DNA from 2 places in the Rhizobium sp. FG96 genome. Region 2 is predicted to be linked to the other one. Evidence: riboswitches for the same ligand, from Rfam matches in the RefSeq annotation. Region 2 holds a riboswitch; the other holds the start of a gene.
What was found. Region 2 has a riboswitch for cobalamin ahead of bluB (5,6-dimethylbenzimidazole synthase). Riboswitches for the same ligand answer to the same signal wherever they lie in the genome.
Positions count from the first base shown of each region.

Region 1: linked by a shared signal. The riboswitch ahead of nrdH (glutaredoxin-like protein NrdH) and the one ahead of bluB (5,6-dimethylbenzimidazole synthase) in region 2 are both predicted to bind cobalamin.

Region 1 covers NZ_JBMDIL010000020.1:467-4,982, forward strand. Annotated here, with positions in the region: partial or broken gene nrdE (class 1b ribonucleoside-diphosphate reductase subunit alpha) at 1-1,335, opposite strand, end outside; gene nrdI (class Ib ribonucleoside-diphosphate reductase assembly flavoprotein NrdI) at 1,395-1,793, opposite strand; gene nrdH (glutaredoxin-like protein NrdH) at 1,805-2,026, opposite strand; cobalamin riboswitch at 2,273-2,487, opposite strand; gene ACODR6_RS29480 (GNAT family N-acetyltransferase) at 2,570-3,145, opposite strand; gene ACODR6_RS29485 (methionine synthase) at 3,298-4,326, opposite strand; gene ACODR6_RS29490 (DUF1852 domain-containing protein) at 4,354-4,516, opposite strand, start outside.
Region 2 covers NZ_JBMDIL010000019.1:80,389-84,904, reverse strand. Annotated here, with positions in the region: gene ACODR6_RS29250 (DUF2865 domain-containing protein) at 19-1,116, shown strand; gene bluB (5,6-dimethylbenzimidazole synthase) at 1,144-1,827, opposite strand; cobalamin riboswitch at 1,871-2,052, opposite strand; gene ACODR6_RS29240 (TolB family protein) at 2,071-2,901, opposite strand; gene ACODR6_RS29235 (NYN domain-containing protein) at 2,932-3,645, opposite strand; gene ACODR6_RS29230 (NAD+ synthase) at 3,730-4,516, opposite strand, start outside.

The sequences.
Region 1 (4,516 bases), on a different contig from region 2:
GGCGTGGCTGTCGTCATTACCCTTGGCGACGGATGGCACCGACATGATGTTGCTCATTTCGGAGACAGCCGTCAGCGCCCTGATCGACGTTTCGATCGTCTTGCCGAAATCGGCACTATCCATCGCGGCGGCAATGTTCAGGGAGCCAAGATTGCAGGAAATGTCCTTGCCCATCTGAGCGTAGGACAGATCATCGTTGAACTTGCTCGGCTCACTCACCTGCAGGATTTCGGAGCAGAGATTGCTCATCGAGATACGGCCGGCAATAGGATTGGCGCGGTTCACCGTGTCCTCAAACATGATGTAGGGATAGCCGCTCTCGAACTGGATTTCGGCAATCACCTGGAAGAAGTCGCGCGCCTTGATCTTCTTCTTGGCGATACGGGCATCCTCGACCATCTCGCGATATTTCTCCGTCACGGAGATCTCGGTAAAGGCCACGCCATAGACGCGCTCCACGTCATGGGGCGAGAAGAGGTACATATCCTCGTTGTTTTTCGCGAGTTCGAAGGTAATGTCGGGGATGACGACACCCAGCGACAGCGTCTTGATGCGGATCTTCTCGTCGGCATTCTCGCGCTTGGTGTCGAGGAAGCGCATGATGTCGGGGTGATGGGCGTTCAGATAGACGGCACCCGCACCCTGGCGCGCTCCGAGCTGGTTGGCATAGGAGAAGGCGTCTTCCAGAAGCTTCATCACCGGAATGACGCCGGAGGACTGGTTCTCGATCTGCTTGATCGGTGCGCCCATCTCACGCAGATTGGTGAGCGAAAGCGCAACACCGCCGCCGCGCTTGGAGAGCTGAAGCGCCGAATTGATCGAGCGGCCGATGCTTTCCATATTGTCTTCGACACGCAGCAGGAAGCAGGAGACGAGTTCGCCTCGCTGTTGCTTGCCGGCATTCAGGAAGGTCGGCGTTGCCGGCTGGAAGCGGCCGGAAATGATCTCGTCCATGAGATCACGGGCAAGCTGCTCGTTGCCGCGGGCAAGCGTCAGCGCCACCATGCAGACGCGGTCCTCATAGCGCTCCAGGTAGCGCTTTCCGTCGAACGTCTTCAGCGTATAGGACGTGTAATATTTGAACGCACCGAGGAACGTCGGGAAGCGGAACTTCCGTGAATAGGCTTCATCGAACAAATCGCGCACGAAGTTGAACGAATACTGGTCCAGAACCTCGCGCTCGTAATAGCCCTCGGTCACAAGGTAATCTAGCTTTTCCCGCAGGTTATGGAAAAAGACCGTGTTCTGGTTGACGTGCTGCAGAAAATACTGCTTGGCCGCCTGCCGGTCCTTGTCGAGCTGGATACGGCCGTCCTCGTCATAGAGGTTCAACATGGCGTTGAGGGCGTGGTAATCCAGCGCAGGTGCAGTGGCCTTGGCTGGCCGCTCGAGTTCTAGTGTTTCCAAAATCGTTCCAGTCCCTGTCTAACGGCGGTCACGTCTTCTTGCGTTCCGAGAAGCTCGAACCGGTAGAGAAGCGGCACGCCACATTTGTCGGCGATGATCTTGCCGGCGCGCCCATAGGCCGCGCCGAAATTGGTATTGCCAGCGGCAATCACGCCGCGGATCAGGCTTCGATTGTCCGGATTGTTGAGAAAGCGGATGACCGGTTTTGGCACCGCGCCCTTGTCCCCGCCGCCGCCATAGGTGGGCGTCACCAGCACGAACGGGGCCTCAACCACGGGCGGCTCCTCGGCTACATCGATCGGAAGGCGCAGTGCATCGCAGCCGAGCTTTTCGACGAAGCGGCGAGTATTCTCCGAGGTGCTGGAGAAATAGACGAGACCGCCCACGGGTCCTGAACTCAGGCGAGCGCGCTGATCATATCGGGACGGAAACCCGCCCAATGCTGCTCACCGGCGATGACAACGGGCACCTGCCGATATCCGAGTTCTGACACCAGTGCGAAAGCCTGCGCGTCTTCGGAAACGTCGACGACGGTGTAATCAATCCCCTGCCGGTCAAGGGCGCGGGTGGTGGCGGTGCATTGAACGCAGGCTGGCTTGGAATAGACAGTGATCGACATGGCTTCCTCGTGATGCTGGACGCAGAAAGATATGTCCGGCCTGGCATCAGACCGGAGCGAAACAGGGCTTTGATCGACATGGACGTCGAAAATGGACGCAGCCGAAACGACTACGGATCAGCGATGATCTGGAATTGTGAACTCATGGCCTTCACCCCGAAGCAGACAGATAGCGGGGCAACAAGGACGGCAAGCGACCGGCTTTATCCGGACGCAACATACCGCACCCTGCCGGACACCCCGCCGGCGGACGTATCGATCAAGGCAGGTCTCCTGGCTCACGGGTCACCGCACCTTTTCCGCCTTCCCGGGAATTCCCAGTGGCATGATGAAAAAGGCACTCGCCGTTCACAGTTGCGGGGGCAGCCTCGGCTTCACGGACATCATGTCCACTACCGAATTCCCGTCTTAGCCCCTGATCCGGTTTCGAATCAAAGGGAACCTCGAACACTACATATGGTAGACGAGGTTAAATCTGCGTCAACGGATATGATGCGCCTGTGCCAAATTCACGGGGGATAACTGGCTCCCGACCGCAGATCGTCAGTCCTTCCTGGTCAGAAGCGACTTGTCAAAGTCCACGCTGGTATCCGTCCCCTTTGCCGAAGGGTACGAGAACCGGCCGAACTCGATGTAACCTTGACTTCGCCAGAAGCTGAGGGTGTCAGGTGTTTGCGCATCGGCATGCAGATAGGATGTGACATACCCAAGATCGCGCGCCTTCTCTTCCAGGGCAGAAGCGATCGCACGGCCCAGGCCTTTCCGCCGCAAGTCGGGTTCAAGATAGACCCGGACGATCTGGCACACGCTGGCGGCGTCCCGATATCGATCTTGCAGCCGGATCGCCAGGGCAGGCTTGTTTTGAAGACCGTAGAGGCCTCCGGCGGCGACAATGCGCTGTTCTTCGTCGCGCACGACCAGGAAGGCGCCGCGTTTTCCTTTCGAGAACCAGCTCTCCGGGGATGTGTCCGAGAGCGAATCCAGATCCGTGTGCCATGCCGGCGTATAGTCGATCTTGTAAAAATCCTTGATGATCCGCAGGCAGAACGCGCGGGCCTCAGTCCGCGTAGCCAATGGAGCGTCATCACTGAGCCAGAGCAGCGAAGTGTATGTCATCATAGAGGCCGCTCCGATGGCAGGGCTGTCGGTTTGGAGGAAGCCTCCTCATGCTAATGAAGACGCTGGCGCCAGGCTAGTGGAGCTTTGCCGCCTTCTGTGAGGAAGAGGCGAAGATGTCCAGGCGCGCGCGGGAGAGCATTTCACTCCCCGCATCAGGCAGACAATTCCCTGCGGACGATATCCGCGCCTGCGCTCAGGGCCTTCAGCTTGCCTTTCGCCACACGGCGGGACAGCGGGGCCATGCCGCAGTTCGTGCAAGGGCAAAGATTTTCGGCATCGACGAACCGGAGAGCCTTTCGCAAGGTTGCAGCAACCTCCTGCGGCGTCTCGATTGTATTGCTCGCCACGTCGATCGCACCGACCATTACTTTCTTGCCGCGGACAAGCTCGATCAGATCCATCGGAACATGGGAGTTGTGGCATTCCAGCGAGATCATGCCGATGCTGGATTTCTGCAGGGTCGGGAAGGTTCGCTCATACTGCCGCCACTCAGAACCGAGCGTTTTTTTCCAGTCGGTATTGGCCTTGATCCCATAGCCATAGCAGATATGCACCGCCGTTTCGCATTTGAGCCCTTCGATCGCCCTTTCCAGGGTGGGAACACCCCAGTCGTTCACCTCATCGAAGAAGACGTTGAATGCCGGCTCATCGAACTGAATGATATCGACACCGGCAGCCTCGAGTTCCTTCGCTTCTTCATTGAGGATCTTGGCGAACTCCCATGCCAGCTTTTCCCGGCTCTTGTAGTGGTTATCGAAAAGTGTATCGATCATGGTCATCGGGCCGGGAAGCGCCCATTTGATCGGCCGCTTGGTCTGCTTGCGCAGGAACTTGGCATCTTCAACGAATACAGATTTCTGCCGAGACACAGCGCCGACGACCGTCGGGACGCTCGCGTCATAGCGATCCCGAATTCTGACCGTCTCACGCTTTTCAAAATCAACGCCGTCAAGGTGCTCGATAAACGTCGTGACGAAGTGCTGACGCGTCTGCTCGCCATCGCTGACGATATCAATGCCCGCTTGGCTCTGGTCATCGAGAGCAAGGCGAAGGGCATCTTGCTTGCCTTCGGTTAATTCCTCACCTTCCAGTTTCCACGGCGACCAGAGCTTCTCAGGCTCTGCAAGCCATGAAGGCTTCGGCAGGCTTCCGGCAGTGGATGTGGGCAAAAGTGTTTTCATGGCATTCGACCTTGTGATTTTGGTTCGTCAATGGGCGTGTCTGGCGGACCACTGTTCAAGAATGTGCCCGTAGGGCTTGATCAGATGGTCCTCGGCGAACTTGCCCTGCTCCACGGCAAGCCGGCTCCGCTCTTCCCGATCGTAGATTATGCGGGTCAGGGAGTAGTCCTGATGTTTCAGGCTCGGCTGA
Region 2 (4,516 bases):
ATGCTGCGGGATGATACCGTGAAACGCCGAAGCCTGACCCTTGCCGTTTTCCTTGCGGCTGCCGCGCCCGCGGCGGCGCAGACGAGTGCGATCTGCGAGGATCTGCGCGGCCGCCTTGCCGACCTGCCGCAGGTGATCGGTAACGGCCCGGAAATCCGCCAATATGCGAGCGCCATAGCCGAGCAGAATCTCGAGCTCCGCAAGCTGCGCAACGACCTGCGCAGCAACGGCTGCAGCGTCGACAGCATGGTCGTCATCGGCGGCGAGAATGCCGGCTACTGCAGCGACCTGCAGGAATCCGAAGCGCGGATGATCGACAACATCCACTACCTCCAGGACCGCCGCAACCAGCTACGCGAATCCGGCGGCAGCGATATCAACGAACGCCGCCAACTGATGGCCGCCCTCGACGACAACGGCTGCAACGACGATCCGGGCTATCAACCGGACGAGCGCGCCTACGAGCCGGCGCCAAGCACCGAAGAACAGGCGATGCGCGGCGATACCTTCATCCCGCTCGGCAACGGCGAGGAAGGCAACACGCAATATGGCGTGCCGCGCGGCGAGATGATGTCGCATGTCAGCACCATGTGCGTGCGCACCTGCGACGGCGGCTTCTTCCCGATCAGCACCAACGCCACCTCGATCGATTTCGGCCGCGATGCCTCGACCTGCTCGAAAATGTGCCCCGGCATCGAGACCGAGCTCTTCTATCAGGACGTTTCGAACACCGACGCCGCCAACATGATCTCGGCCGCAACGGGCGCCCGTTACAGCGCGATGCCGAACGCCTTCGCCTACAAGAACCGCGCTCCCGGCGAAAAGTCGTCCTGCACCTGCAATCTGACCGCCTATTACGAGCAAATGCGAAAGAACCAGACCGTCAGCGAACCGCCGCCGAAGGGCTCGATCACGACGATCACCACCAAGCCTGCAGCCACGGCATCTCAAACGCCGGCTGCACCGCAGCCACAGATCCCGGACCGGCCCTATGAGCCGCAGAATAGCAAGGTCCGCCAGGTCGGCCCGCAATTCCTCGCAGGCGACCAGGGCAGCATCGATCTGAAGAACCCGGCAACATCAGGCCCACAGCCGCAGCAGCAACAGCAGAACTAACCGGCATGGGCTGAACGTCGACCGGTCCTAGCGGCGGCCCCAGCCATCGCGGAAGACCAGCTCCTCGAGCGGCAGCCGTTGCCTCCAGCCTTTGACGGCGAGTTCCGGCTCCCGGTAGAGCTCGTCGACATAGCCGACGCAAAGCCAGGCAACGATCTCGATATGCGCGGGCACGCCGAGGATCTCCTTGAGCTCGCTTTCACGGAAGATGCTGACCCAGCCGACGCCGACGCCTTCGGCCCGCGCCGCAAGCCACAGGTTCTGCACGGCGCAGACGGTCGAATAGCTGTCCATCCGCGGATTATGCGTACGCCCCAGCACCACCTCGCCGCTGCGCGTCGGATCGCAGGTGATGCAGACACCGAGCGGTGCCTTGAGGATGCCTTCGAGCTTCAGCGACCGGTAGGTCGCCTGCCGCTCGCCATCGAACATCCCGGCCGCCTCATGGTTGGCCAGATCGAACGCCTCCCACACCCGCCGCCTCACAGCGGCATCGTCGACAACGATAAAATTCCACGGCTGCATGAAGCCGACCGAGGGCGCGTGATGCGCGGCCGAAAGCAGCCGCATCAACACATCCTCGGGCACCGGATCCGGCAGGAACTGGTCGCGCACATCGCGCCTGGTCATGATCGCCCGGTAGACGGCATCGCGCTCGTCACCGGAAAAAGCGGATGCGCGCTGCAGCGCATCCCCGCTCAAGGGTCGCATCGTCAAATCCCCAACAACGCAACCGACCCGCCGTCCGCGCGGGATCAGTCTATGATGCCAGGCCGGTCTTCTGACTTGGCGTCATCCGCCCGCCGCAGCCTTCCCGGTCTTGACCAGTGGCATGATGCGGCAGGCGTCAGCCTTACAGCGTTGGGCACGTTCCGGTCTCTCACCGGATTCCCGATTCTCCCGCCAATGGCGGGCACCTGACGAAAACCCTCTTGCCCGTTTTACCGGCGCGCTTCAAGTGGCCGGGAAATAGCGCACATAGGCAAACTCATCACCATCCGGTGACCAGCAGGGAACATTGATCGTGCCCTGCCCGCCGAACAGTTCGAACAGCGTCGTCAGGTTGCCGCCATCCATGTCCATCAGCCGCAGCCTAACATGCAGGTCGCGCGGGTGGTCGAAAACATCAGGATCGTAGGAGAGGATCAGCACCCGGTCGTTGGTTGGCGACGGATGGGCAAACCAGTTGCCGTAATTGTCATGCGTGACCTGCTCCAGCCCGGTTCCATCGGGGTGAACGCGCCAGATCTGCATCAGCCCGGTCCGGCTGGAATTGAAATAGATCCACTGCCCGTCGAAGGAATAATCCGGCCCGTCATTGCGGCCTTCGCCATGCGTCAGCCGACGCTCGGTGCCGCCGTCGACCGCTATCGTATAGATGTCGAAGACGTCGTCGCGGATACCGCAATAGGCCAATTCCTTGCCGTCGGGCGACCAGCCGTGCCAGTAGGACGGAAGATTGGTGGTCACCTGCTTCGGCGCCCCACCTTCCGCTGGAAGCGTATAGATGCAGGATTTTCCGTATTCCGTCTTATCGGAAATCACATACCGCTTTCCATCGGGCGAAATGCCGTGATCGTTGTTGCAGGCGGCGGCAAAGCCGGTATCGACCTGCTTCAGCCCGCCCTCACCATCCGGTGACAAGCGATAGAGCAGCCCATCGCCGTTCAGCAGCAGATAGCGCCCGTCAGGCGAAAAGTTCGGTGCCTCGATCAGCTGCTCCGTCTGGAAAACCACCCGGCTCTTGGCCGTACGGATATTGTAGATCTCGACCGAACTGCGCATGCATGCCTCCCGCATTGTGCGGCGGTCCGGCTATCCGCCGTTCCGCTTCATTCTGATTTGCATGCGGTTTGTGCCATGCATCTGTGTCTCGATAAAGTCGCATCGCTTCAAAAGCGAACTGAGGTTCGGAGCGCCGAAATGCTGCGCCCTGAAGTCGGGATAGACCTGCCGCAGCAAGGTGCCAAGCTCGGCAATATCGAGCCAGCCTTCCTCCCTCAGCTTCGCCGTCTGCAGCGCCTGCGCGATATAGGGCCGGATGCTCGGTGACGGCTGCAGCGCCACGACCTTGGCCAGCGCCGGAAGGCTCGCAGGCGCCTCCGCGAGCCGCAACTCGAAGAAATCATCGAACGACTCGCGCAGCAGCCTGGAAGCATTCGGCGCACCAAGCCCGATCGCCTGCTTGCCGCGCATCCGGATGCGCGTCGCCAGATGGCCGAGGTCACGATCACTGCTGGCGATGCAGAAGAGATCGATTGCCGAAGCTCCTAGATATTCCATCGCATCGACGGCAAGCAGGATATCCGCACCGTCCTTGCCCGACTGGGAGCTGACCGCCGTCTGCAGGCTGAGCGCATGCTTTCCGGCAGCAGCGATCCACGGCTGCGCAGCCTCGCGCGTGAAGTCGCCATAGGCACGCCGCTCGATCAGACGTCCGTAGCCGGAGGCGATGTCGATGATCTCGCCCGCCGAGCGCGCCGGCAGGTTTTCGGTATCGATGAAGACGGCGACTTTCGTATCACGCACGATCAGGACCTCCCGCGTTTGCTTCGATAGAAACGCGGGAAGGTGCGGAAGTCAGCAGCTTTCGGTTGATCGGGTTAACGATCGCTAACTGCGATCCCTAAACCGGTTGGTAATCGGGTAGCGGCGATCACGGCCGAAATTCTTCTTGGTGATCTTCACGCCGGGCGCCGACTGGCGGCGCTTGTATTCGGCGAGATAGAGCAGATGCTCGACGCGGTGGACGGTCGCCACGTCATGGCCGCGCGCGACAATCTCGTCGACGCCCATTTCCTTCTCGACGAGGCATTCGAGAATGTCGTCGAGAACAGTATAAGGCGGCAGCGAATCCTGGTCCTTCTGGTCCGGGCGAAGCTCGGCTGACGGTGCCTTGTCGATGATATTCTGCGGAATGACGACGCCAGATGGCCCCAGCGCATCCGGCGGCACATGTTCGTTGCGCCAGCGCGAGATCGCATAGACCTGCATCTTGTAGAGGTCCTTGATCGGATTGAAGCCGCCGTTCATGTCGCCGTAGAGCGTGGCGTAACCGACCGACATTTCCGACTTGTTGCCCGTCGTCACCACCATCGAGCCGAACTTGTTGGAGATCGCCATCAGGATGACGCCGCGGGCGCGACTCTGCAGGTTTTCCTCGGTGATGCCGCTATCGGTGCCTTCGAAGAGGTCCGACAGCGCCGAAGTGAAGCCCTTCACCGGCTCCTCGATGGGCACGATATCGTAGCGGCAGCCGAGCGCCCTGGCGCAATCGGCGGCGTCCTTCAGCGAATCCTCCGATGTGTAGCGGTAGGGCAGCATGACGGTGCGCACCCGCTCCTCGCCGAGCGCATCGACGGCAATCGCCGCGCAGATCGCCGAGTCGATACCGCCCGAA